DNA from 2 places in the Micromonospora sp. NPDC023737 genome. Region 1 is predicted to be linked to the other one. Evidence: riboswitches for the same ligand, from Rfam matches in the RefSeq annotation. Region 1 holds a riboswitch; the other holds the start of a gene.
What was found. A riboswitch is a leader RNA that binds a small molecule or an ion and turns the genes downstream of it on or off. The one in region 1 is predicted to bind cyclic di-AMP.
Positions count from the first base shown of each region.

Region 2: linked by a shared signal. The riboswitch ahead of AB0F98_RS25075 (hypothetical protein) and the one ahead of AB0F98_RS00690 (C39 family peptidase) in region 1 are both predicted to bind cyclic di-AMP.

Region 1 covers NZ_JBFAAL010000001.1:153,662-159,590, reverse strand. Annotated here, with positions in the region: gene AB0F98_RS00705 (acyltransferase) at 1-1,185, shown strand, start outside; gene AB0F98_RS00700 (hypothetical protein) at 1,388-1,837, shown strand; gene AB0F98_RS00695 (hypothetical protein) at 1,989-2,759, shown strand; cyclic di-AMP (ydaO/yuaA leader) riboswitch at 3,066-3,208, shown strand; gene AB0F98_RS00690 (C39 family peptidase) at 3,449-4,267, shown strand; gene AB0F98_RS00685 (alpha/beta fold hydrolase) at 4,390-5,133, shown strand; gene AB0F98_RS00680 (CDP-glycerol glycerophosphotransferase family protein) at 5,152-5,929, opposite strand, start outside.
Region 2 covers NZ_JBFAAL010000014.1:111,823-117,751, forward strand. Annotated here, with positions in the region: gene AB0F98_RS25060 (metal-sensitive transcriptional regulator) at 24-320, shown strand; gene AB0F98_RS25065 (heavy metal translocating P-type ATPase) at 374-2,392, opposite strand; gene AB0F98_RS25070 (YibE/F family protein) at 2,693-4,054, shown strand; cyclic di-AMP (ydaO/yuaA leader) riboswitch at 4,221-4,351, shown strand; gene AB0F98_RS25075 (hypothetical protein) at 4,356-5,372, shown strand; gene AB0F98_RS25080 (carbonic anhydrase) at 5,508-5,929, opposite strand, start outside.

The sequences.
Region 1 (5,929 bases):
GGCACCATGCGGATCATCGCCGAGCCCGAGTACCAGAGCGTGGTCAGCAAGGTGTTCAGCCTCGGCCTCTCCGGGGTGGAGTTCTTCTTCATCCTCAGCGGGTTCGTGCTGGTCTGGTCGGCTCGGCCGGGGGAGCGGCGGCGGACCTTCTGGCGTCGCCGGTTCGCCAAGATCTGGCCGAACCACGCGGTGCTCTGGGCGCTGGCGCTGCTGGCGGCGCTCTGGTTCGCCGACCCGGTGCGGCTCGGTGTCGCGGTGGAGAACCTCCTCCTGCTGCAGGCCTGGGACTTCCGGGAGGGGCACTTCTACAGCGTCAACAACGTGAGCTGGTCGCTCTCCTGCGAGTTCTTCTTCTACCTGTGTCTGCCGCTGGCGCTGCCGCTGGTCCGTCGGGCACGGCCCTGGCTGCTCTGGGCGGTCGTCGTCGCGGTGCCGCTGTTGATCCTGGCGCTCTGGCCGGCCCAGCTGCTGGTGCCCGAGGAGAGCCGCTGGTGGTTCACCCAGGTCTTCCCGCTGACCCGGTCCCTGGAGTTCTGGATGGGGGTGGCCGCCGCGGAGCTGATGCGGCGCGGCCGGTGGCGCGGCCCTCGGCTGCCGCTGGCCAGCGTCCTCTTCGTCGCCGTCTGGGTGGCCGCCGCCGGGTGGATCCGCGCCGAGTTCTGGGCCGCGCTGCTGGCTGCGGCGTACGTCCTGGTCATCACCGCCGCGGCCGACGCCGACGTGCGCAACCTCCGCTCGCCGTGGCGTTCCCGCCCCATGGTCTGGCTCGGTGAGGTCTCGTTCGCCTTCTACCTGGTCCATGTCTTCGTCATGACGACCGTGCTGCGGCTGACCGGCGACTGGGGTGCTGGCCTGCCCGGGTGGCGGGGACCGGCCGTGGTGCTCGGGCTCCTCCTCCTGAACCTGGCCCTGGCCGGGCTGCTGCACCGCTGGGTCGAGACGCCGATGATGCGCCGGCTCGGCCCACGCCGCACCCGCCCGGCCGTGGCCGACGCCAGGGTCCGTACGCAGACCCGCTCCGCCGTCACCGGTCCGGCCCCGGACGCTGCCGTCGAGCCGGCACGTGTCCGCGACTCGCCGCCCGTTCCGCGACCGCGTCAGCGCCCGTCCGTACAGGCGGGTGACCAGCCGGGCCGCGACGCTGGTGCCCCCGACGGCCGGCAGCTGCACGTGGACCCGCGCTGAGAGCGGGGTCGCGCCTGGATCAACTCGGTGTCGATGAAGTCGGGGCGCCGTCGTGCCCGGGACGGCCCGACTTCCCCGAACACGAGTCGATCAGCCAGCTGGGCTCCCGCCGAAGCGTCCACCGTGGGTGGTGCGACCGGCGTGGCGGTCCGACACGCCCGGCTTTGCTGCGACCCGGTGACGACGAGGGTAGCGTTGCCGCATGCCCTCGTTCGCCCTCACCGATCCTCTGTGGTGGGTGGCGCGATGGGCTACCCGGCTACTGGCCAGCCTCGCGGTCGTCGGCGCGCTGACCCTCGGGTCGCTCTCGACGCTGGGGGCCCCGCCGCACACCCGGGCCGTGGTCGAGCCCCCGGTGGCGTGCACCGAATCGCGGGCCTGCGCCTGTGCCACCGCGTCGGCCGGCACATCCAGCTTCCTGGCCATCGTCGTCGCGGACGACGCGCCCGCGGAGTTCGCCGTCGCGCTCCGGACCGCCGTCGAATCCGTAGGCTCAAGGGTCGCCCCGTCGGCCGCGCACGGTGTTACCCACGAGGTGTTCGCCTCGGCCGCACCGGTTGCCGACCCGGTCACCATCCAGGCGGGCGAGATGTGGCTCCCTCGCGGCGTGGTGGCAGCTGTCCGCTCTCCCCGAGCTCCCCCCGCCGCCTGACGCCGCCGGCGACGCGAGAGCGTTCCGCCGCCGCGCTCGCCGAACCCGTCTTCCGCGCCCGCTCCCGGCGCCCGGCGTGACCGACAAGGCCTCGCACCGGGTGCCGAGTGCGGCTCTCCCGCATCGCGTCTGCTCGCCGTGAGGTACCGACATGGAGAAGACCGTCCTTTACCAGTTTCTCGTCGAGGTGCCGCAGGCCGCCGCCATCTGGTCGGCTCTGCTGGTGCTGGCCCTGATCGTGCTCACGGTGCTGGTCGCCCGTCCGGAGCGCGACCGGCCGGAGGACGGCCGGTCCGCCTCGGCCGGGCCGGCCGACCGGGAGTTGGCCGCAGCCGAGGCTGCCGACCTACGGCGGTACGCCGACGAGGTGGCTGTCGCCGCGGCCGGTGCGGCGCAGACCGCGCGCCGTCGACGGGACGAGTGGCTGGCCGCCCAGGCTGACCTGGACCGGGCCTGGGCGGCGTACGACGAGGCCGAGAGCGCCGCCCGCCGGTACTGCGGTGCCGGCGCTCTGCCGCCACCCCGCACTCCCCACACTCCGGCCGAGTACGCCGCCCGGGAGCGGTATCTGCATCGGGCGGCCACGGCGGCGTACTGGCGAGGCGACCTCACCCTGCGCCAACTCGGCGACGTTTTCGGGTACCGCGACGGCTGGGATCCCCGTCTGCACCCCGTCGAGCAGGAGGTGCACCTGGCCCGGGTGGTCCGGGACGGCCGGCTGGCCGGCTACCGGACGGCCCAGGAGCGGGAGCGCAGTACCTGGCGGGACGCCGAACTCGCCGCCGAGGCGGCCCGTGCCCTGGCCACCGAGGCGTACGCGGCGGCGGCCCGCCTCCGGCCGGGCCGGCTGCCGGCGACTCGGCCCGCTTCCACCGCCCCCGCCCAGGTGGTGACCCGCTGGCAGCCGGCCAGGGTGGGCTGAGCGGGATGCCGGGCCGAATTCTGCCCGGCATCTGCGTGAGCCCGGTCACATGAATGGGGAAACGGTCAGCGGGAACAGTCGGCCCGAATCATCCCCGCCTTTTGGCAAGGTCTCCCTCGGCCTGTCCCGTTGCGTACCCAAGGTGCCGCCGGATCTGCTCGTCCCATTGAGTCACGTCAGCGGCCAAACGCCCGGAAAAATTGTTCGCCGAAACGGGTTTGAGCAGGTGGTGAAGGGTTGGCAGGCCCTCTGTCGACCAGTAGTGTCGGCGCGTCCGGTGCGGTAACCGATCGCAAGAGGCGACGCCGCGCCGACCCGCCTAATCGTGATTCCACGAGCCGGGGACCCACATGCACGTCCGGGGTGAATCCGCGAGCCACGGCCCGCGGTAGGGCGATCTTCCCGCCCGAATCCGTCAGCTAACCCGGTAGGCGGTGCCGGAAGGAGTTCCATCTCTGTGGTGCACGAACCCATCCCTCGGTCCTCCCCGACCCTCCACGGCGCCACGGTGCCCGTGCTCGCCCGTCCCGTAGCGACGAGCTGACTCCGGCACCCGCGTCTTTCCGCCCGACCCACCGGGCGTTCCCTGAGCGATCCACCAGCCGCCCGCGGACCAGGTCCGCGCGGTGACGCCTGCCCGGACTCCGGTCCGGCCGCCGGTCGCTCACCCCCCGAACCGTGGAGGAACCGTGAAGCACACCCTGAAGCGTCAGCTCCGTCGGCTGGCCACCCAGCGCCCCTACCAGATCGCCGCCGCGTCCGCCGCAGCCGTGGTGCTGGCGTCCACCACCGGCGCCCTGCTCAGCGGCGCCGACGACGCGCCCGCCGCACAGCGCGGCTCCGCCGCGGTGGCGGCCGAACTGCGCAGCGACGCCCGCATCGCCCCGCTCGACGACCAGCAGCTCACCACACCGGCGACCAGCTCGCCCACGACCAGTGCGCCGGCGGCGAAGAAGGCCGCGAACCCCGACCTGACCCGCAAGCCGGCAGCGCCCAAGCCGCCGGCGAGCAAGGTCCTCGACTACGACTACCAGGCGCAGACGACCTACTTCTACTGCGGGCCGGCCGCCACCCGGAACGCGCTCAGCGCCACCGGCATCGAACGCAGCCAGGACGACCTGGCCGCGCAGCTCGGCACCACCGAGATGGGCACCAACTCCGCCGAGGACACCACGCGGGTGTTGAACGCGGTGGTCAAGGGCAACCCGTACAAGACCACCATGTTCCCGAGCGCGCCGCGTCCCGCCCAGATGGACCAGCTCCAGGCCGACATCGTCCGGGCCATCACCGACGGGCGCGGCGTGGTCGCGAACATCGTCGGCGACGCCGTCGACACCGACGGTGGCTGGCACTCCTTCGGCGGCGGGCACTACATCGCCGTCGTCGGCTACCGGGACCAGGGCCGTACCGTGAAGATCGCCGACTCGGCGAACCCGGCGGTGCCGTCGTACTGGATCACCACGATCGACCTGGCCAACTGGATGACCACCCGCGGTTACTCCGCCTGACGACCGCGCTCACATCGGGCGCCGGCACCCTGACGCGAGGGGGCCGGCGCCCGTTGTCGTTCAGGGCGGCTGTCGGATGTTCACGCTCGCCGTGCCGACGCCGCCGGTGGCACACTGCGTCCATGAACGACGGTGGCGCGCGTACGGCCGGCCGGCCCACCCTCCTGCTGCTGCACGGCATGGGTGCGACCAGTGAGGTGTGGCTGCCCTGGGCGCCACTGCTGCGGCGCCGCTGGGAAGGGCGCTGGCTGGCGCCGGATCTGGCCGGTCACGGCACGTCGCCGCCGCTGCCCAGGTACTCCTTCGCCGCATTGGCCGAGCAGGTGGTCGCGGCGCTCGCGCCCGGTGACCGCCTGATCGTGCTGGGGCACTCACTCGGCGGCGTGGTCGGCCTGACGCTCGCCGCGCGCGGCGCCGGGCTGCCCGTCGCCGCTGTCGTCGGGCTCGGCATCAAGGCGGTCTGGTCCGACGCCGAACTGGCGAAGACGCGCGAGCTGGCCGCCCGCCCGGTCGCCTGGTACCCCACCCGGGACGAGGCCGCTCAGCGCTACCTGCGGGTCTCCGGGCTGGCCGGTCTGGTCGCTCCCGACGATCCGAGGGTGACGGCCGGGCTGCGTGAGGTGGACGGGCGCTGGCGACTGGCCATGGACCCGGGTGCGTTCGCGGTCGGCGAACCGGACCTGGCGGCGCTGGTGGCTGCCACCGACGTGCCGGTCCTGCTGGCGCGCGGCGAACACGACCCGCTGGTCACCGACGGGCAGCTCCGGCGCTACGGGGTGCCCGTCGCCGCGCTTTCCGGGCTCGGCCACAACGCCCACGTCGAGGACCCGGAGGCGGTGCTGGCGTTGGTCGAGACGTATCGCTGAGCCGGAACCGAAGCGGCCTCAGGCGGTGGTGGAGACGGCGTCGGCCTGCGGCGACCGCGGGGTCAGCGGCTTCCCGGCAGGCTCGAGTTCCCGCCGTGCGGCCTCCAGGAACGCCTCCGCGTACGACTCGGCCGGGAAGCCGCCGAGGTAGCGCCGCCGGGTCTCCCAACGCCGCGCCGACAGCGGGTCGGTGTCGAGCAGTTGGTCCAGCACCTCGTCCAGGTTGGTCATGTTCCGGCGCAGCACGTAACCGGCGGCGGCCAGCGGGAACCGCTCGGTGAACGAGTCGCCGTCGGTGCCCATGTCCGTCACCGCGAACGGCTTGCCGGAGTAGAGGTAGTCCGAGATCACCCCGGAGACGTCGGAGATCAGCGCGTCGGATCGGTTCACGCACTCCACCAGGTTGAGATCCCGGCCGGCCGCCGTGCCCCAGAGGTGCTGCCGTCCGGTCTGGGTCCGGTCGGCGGCCAGCAACTCGGTCAGCCGGCCGAGCTGCCGGGCGGACGCCGGGTTCTGCATGGTGTACGGGTGGGCGCGCAGGATGACCGTCACGCCCCGGTCCAGCAGCCGGCGCAGCAGCGGCTCGGCCACCGGCAGTGAGCAGTAGTCGGCGTCCGCGTGGTGACCGGTCCAGGTCGGGGTGTAGAGAACGGTGCGCGGGGCGGCCGCAGGCAGTCCTTCGGGGCGTACCTCGATCGACTCGACCTGCGGGCGGCCGACCACCACGAACTTCTCGGCCGGGATGTCCACGCCGACTCGTGCGTACCGCTCGATCGCGGCCTGTCCCGCCACGAAG
Region 2 (5,929 bases), on a different contig from region 1:
GGGGGTAGGCTATCCTTGCCGGCATGACCACACCGACCCCGATCCGCGGATACACGGCCAGCAAAGATCAGCTGCTCGCACGGCTGCGCCGCATCGAGGGGCAGGTGCGCGGCGTCGAGAAGATGGTCGACGAGGATCGCTACTGCATCGACGTGCTCACCCAGATCTCCGCCGTCCAGGCCGCGCTGGACAAGGTCGCCCTCGGGCTGCTCGACGGGCACGCCCGGCACTGCATGCACGAGGGAGCGGCCGAGGGCCGCGCAGACGAGATGGCCACCGAGATGATGGCCGCGATCGGCCGGCTCATGAAGCGCGGCTGACCGGGTCCGCCCAGCCGGCGCGAGGCGCCCGCGACCCACGGCGAGCGCAACGGTCAGCCTGCGTTCGCCGAGTCGAGGCGTACCCGGCGCAGCAGCTGGGCATTGAGCGCCACCACGATGGTGGAACCCGACATCAGCACCGCGGCCACGGCCGGGCTCAACGACAGCCCGGCCCCGGCCAGCACCCCTGCGGCCAGCGGCAGGGCGACGACGTTGTAGCCCGCCGCCCAGGCGAGGTTCTGCAGCATCTTCCGGTACGAGGCACGCGAGAGCCGGATCACCGCCCCCACCCCGCGCGGGTCGGAGGAGGCGAGCACCACCGCGGCGGACTCGATCGCCACGTCCGTGCCCGCCCCGATGGCGATACCCACGTCGGCCCTGGCCAGCGCCGGGGCGTCGTTCACCCCGTCACCGACCATCGCCACGGTCAGCCCACGCCGCCGCAGCTCGGTCACCTTCGCGTCCTTCTGCGCCGGCAGCACCTCGGCGAACACCTCGTCACCAGCGCCGAACCCGAGGTCCGCGGCGACCGCCTCGGCGACCGGCCGGGCGTCGCCGGTGATCATCGCGATGGTCCGTACGCCGTGGTCGCGCAGTTCGGCGACCGCCTCGCGCGCCTCGGGGCGTACCTCGTCGGTGAGCGCCAGCGCACCGAGCACCGTGACCGGCCGCCGGACGAGGTACAGCACCACCGCACCGCGGGCGGTCCAGCGACCCGTCGAGTCCCGGAGCTCGTCGGGCAGGCGTACATCCAGTTCGCGCAGGAGCGCCGGGCCGCCGACCGCGTACTCCCTGCCCGCCACGGTGGCCTCCACCCCGCGGCCGGGCAGCGACCGGAATCCGGTCGCCGGTGCGGCACCACCGTGCGCCCCCGCCGCCGCGACGATCGCCCGGGCCATCGGATGCTCGCTGTCCGACTCGACGGCGGCGGCGAGCCGCAGCAGCTCGTCATGCTCGACACCGGAGACGGCGGCCACCTCGGTGACCACGTGCTCGCCGCGGGTCAGCGTGCCGGTCTTGTCGAACAGCACCGCGTCGACGGTCCGCATCCGTTCCAGCGCCAGCCGGTCCTTGACCAGGATCCCGGACTTCGCGGCCAGCGCGGTGGAGAGCGCGATCACCAGTGGGATCGCCAGGCCGAGCGCGTGCGGGCACGCGATGACCAGCACCGTGACGGCCCGCACCACTGCCTCGTCGCCCCTGCCCATGAGCGTCCACACCAGCACCGTGACCACGGCGGTGGCCATCGCCACGTAGAACAGCGCCGCCGCGAACCGGTCGGCCAGCACCTGAGCCCGCCCGCTGGACTGCTGCGCCTCGGCGACCATGCGCTGGATGCCGGCGAGCGTGGTCTGCTCACCGACCGCCTCGACCCGGACCCGCAGCGCCGAGTCGGCGGCCACGGTGCCCGCCACCACCCGGTCGCCGACGGACCGGGGCACCGGCCGGGACTCGCCGGTGATCATCGATTCGTCCAGTTCGGCCGCGCCGTCCACGACCCGTCCGTCCGCCGGCACCCGGCCACCTGGCCGGACCAGCACCACGTCGCCGGTCCGCAGGTCGGTCACCGGCACCGGCTCGGTACGGCCGTCCTCCGCGACCCGTTCGGCCCGGTCCGGCAGAAGCGCGGCGAGGGCCGCCAGCGCGCCACGTGCCTGCCCGATCGCCCGCATCTCCTGCCAGTGCCCGAGCAGCATGATGGTGACCAGGGCCGCCAGCTCCCACCAGAAGTCCAGGTCGAAGGCGCCCAGGCTGGTGGCGAGCGACGCGCCGTAGGCGACGGTGATCGCCATGGCGACCAACAGCATCATGCCCGGCGCCCGGTCGCGCACCTCGCGTACGGCGCCGACCAGGAACGGCCAGCCGCCCCACCAGAACACCACCGAGCCGAGCACCGGGCCGACCCAGGTGAGTCCGGGCGCCTCGATCCGGTAGCCGAACCAGTCCATGACCATATGGCTCGTGACCACGACCGGCGCGGTGAGTACCAGGCAGAACCAGAACCGCCTGCGGAACATCGCCGGGTCGTGGCCGGCGTGCCGGTCGTGCCCACCGCTGCCGTGGGTCGGCATGGATGCGCCCGAAGGATGGTGCGACGGATGTGCGGGCATGACACCAACATGCCCGTTCGGTCGCCGACGCGGGTGCCTTCGCCGCCACGCGCCGCGACAGATGCCATCGCCAACACCGCGTGACACGTGCCTTCGCCGCCACGCAGCGTGACACCGCCGGGCGCGAACGGGCGCCGGAGAACCACCTGGTTAGCATTCCGACGATGACCCTCCGGACCTTGCCTGGCGGGGCGGCCCCACGCCGCTGACCGATCGCGCCACCGGTACGTACCCCGCCCCGGAGTCGTTGGGAGATTCGTGATGGGCGCCGACCACACTCGTCCCACGCCGTCCGCCCCGCCGGGGGTGCGACGGGTCCTCCTCGTGACCGTGGTGCCGCTCGTCGTCGCCACCGTGGTCGCCGCCGTGCTGCTCTGGCCGCGGGGCGCACCGGAGGCCGACGGTGGCGGGGACCCGGCCCGGTACCACGGCACCGTCACCCGGGTGGTGAGCGAAGCCTGCCCGAACCCGGCCGAGACGCCGGAGGACATGCCCGGTGCGCAGCCGACGCGCTGCGGCACCGTGACCGTACGCGTGGAGAACGGCCCGGCCGCCGGTCAACAAGTCGAGGCGCCTATCCCGGACGGCCCGGGCGCACCCGCCGTCGAGGCCGGTGACGAGGTCGTCGTGGTGGAGCTGACCGATCCGGCCGACCCCTCGTCGTCGAGCTGGAACGTCGCCGAGCACCAGCGCGGCGAGCCGCTCGGCTGGCTCGCGCTGATCTTCGCCGCCGCGATCGTCGCGTTCGGCCGGTGGCGGGGCCTGGCCGCGCTCGCGGGTCTCGCCGCGAGCTTCGGCATCCTGCTCACCTTCGTACTCCCCGGAATCGGCGCCGGGCACCCGCCGCTGCTGGTCGCCGTGGTCGGCGCCGCGCTGATCATGTTCGTGGTGCTCTACCTGACGCACGGTGTGACCGCGCAGACCTCGGTCGCCGTACTCGGCACCCTCGGCAGTCTGGTACTCACCGGTGTCCTCGGCGCCCTGGCCACCGCCGCCACCCACCTCACCGGATTCGGCAGCGAGGACGCCCTCACCCTGTCGATGTTCCAGGGCGACGTGGACCTGCGCGGCCTGCTGCTGGCCGGGATCATCATCGGGTCGCTCGGGGTGCTCGACGACGTCACGGTCACCCAGGCGGCCACGGTCACCGAGTTGGCCCACGCGAACCCGGGGCTGTCCCGGCTCCAGCTCTACCGGGCCGCGACCAGGGTCGGCCGCGCGCACATCGCGTCCACCGTGAACACCATCGTGCTCGCGTACGCGGGCGCCTCGCTGCCGCTGCTGCTCCTGCTCACCGCCGACTCGCGCCCGGTGAGCCAGATTCTCACCAGCGAGTTCCTGGCCCAGGAGATCGTCCGCAGCGCGGTCGCGACGCTCGGGCTGATCGCCGCCGTTCCGCTCACCACCGGCCTGGCCGCGATCGTCACCACGGCCGGACGGTCCGTCAGCACACCGGCCGGCGACGATCCCGCCCCGGTCGACCCGACCGCCCGCCCCGGATTCGACCGGACCGACGTGCTGGAAGCGTTGAGCGCCGCTCGGCCCGATCCGACCCTGGACCCACCCCCCGCCGCCTCCGGTGGCCGGCCCGACCCGGACAGGAGAACGGAGAGCGCATGGTGACACTCCTCAACGTGACCGCCCGGGCTCGACGGCGCGATACCTACGCCACTCGCTACCCAGCGCTTTGGCGAAATGACGCTTTTAGCCGGCATCCGGGCGTAGATCCCCGCGCCGACTCTCAGGTAACCTCGCTGCCGGTTACCGCCGAAGGCGCGCAGCGGCGCCTGCGGTACCACCGCCCAATCGCCGTACGGCGAACCGGGAACCCAGGTACCTGGGGTGAATCCGCGTCAGCGGTAGGGGCCACTTCCGCCCCGAACCCGTCAGCTAACCCGGTCGGCGGTCGACGGAAGGGAACACTGTGACGGCACCCCTACGCCGCTGGTTGACACCCGTGGTGGCCGTGTTCGCCGCGCTGGCCGTGCTCGCCGGGCCCCTCCCGGCGTCCGCCGCGCCCAAGCCCGCCACCCCGTCCGGGCACGAGGACGACGACCCGCCACTGCTCACCGACGTCGTCGAGACGACGAACCGCAACTACTCCGCCGCCAAGGCCAAGCTGGATAAGTCCAAGAAGCGCCAGCTGCAGCTGGGCCTGGACGTCAAGCAGGCCGAGGCCGAGTTGGACGCGTTGGCGCCGCAGGTCGGCCAGATCGCGGCCCAGTCGTACCGCACCGGTCGGATGGGCGCGGTCGGCATGCTGTTGACGAGCAACGACCCGGACTCCTTCGTGGAGCGGGTGATGGGGCTCGACGAGCTCAACATGGTCAACTCGCAGAAGCTCGCCCGGATCAACGAGGTCAAGCACCGCGCCGAGCTCGCCAAGCTGGCCATCGACACCGAGGTCCGCGAGCAGCAGAAGCAGGCCGCCATCATGGCGAAGCAGAAGCGCGAGGCGGAGAAGGCGCTGGCTCTCGTCGGCGGTAAGGGATTCACCGGCGGCCTCGTCTCGGCCACCTCCCCGGTGGCCAGGATCGGCCCCGGCCGTACGGCCGACGGCGACTGGAAGCCGGAGTCGTGCAGCGAGAACGACCCGACCACCTCGGGCTGCGTCACGCCGCGCACGCTGCACGCGTACAAGGAGGTCAAGCGGGCCGGCTTCAACCGGTTCGTCGGCTGCTACCGACCGGGGGGCCCGTGGGAGCACCCGAAGGGTCGGGCCTGCGACTGGTCACTGCAGAAGAGCGGCTTCTCCCCCTGGCACAACGACGACACCCGGATGTACGGCAACAACGTGGCGGCGTTCCTCATCCGCAACGCCGACCGGCTGGGCATCTACTACGTGATCTGGAACCGGCAGATCTGGTTCCCGGCCACAGGTTGGAAGTCCTACAGCGGCCCGTCCAACCACACGGACCACGTACACATGTCGCTTCTGTAGCGACCGGCCGGAACGCCGAGAAGGGCCGCCCCGCATTCGCGGGGCGGCCCTTCTCGCTCTGCCTGGGAGGTATCGGCCCGGCGGCGCGGGCGACATGCGGTCTCGGCGGCCCGGCGGTGCGGCCGACGCGCGGTGTCAGCCCAGCGGCACGGCCGACGCCGGGTTGGAACCGGCAGCGGCGGGGAGCTCCCCGGCGACCTGGTGGACCTCACCGGCCGCCAGCCGGTACGACATGCCGACCACGGCGCACCGCCCGGCCGCGACCTCGGCGGCCAGCACGGCGGAGTTGTCGAGCAGGGCCTCGACGGTCTGCGCGATGTGGATGTCGATGATGCGGGGCAGATCGTCGACACCCTCGGCCTCGGCGCGGCGGAGACTGGGAAGCACGGCGTCCACCACCGCGTCCAGATGGCCGGGCGGCGGCGTGCCGGTGGCTAGGGACTCCCGGGCCGCCCGCACTGCGCCGCAGGAGTCGTGCCCGAGCACCACGACCAGCGGCGCGTTCAGCACGGTGACCGCATACTCCACGCTGCCCAGCACCTCCGGCCCGGTCGTGT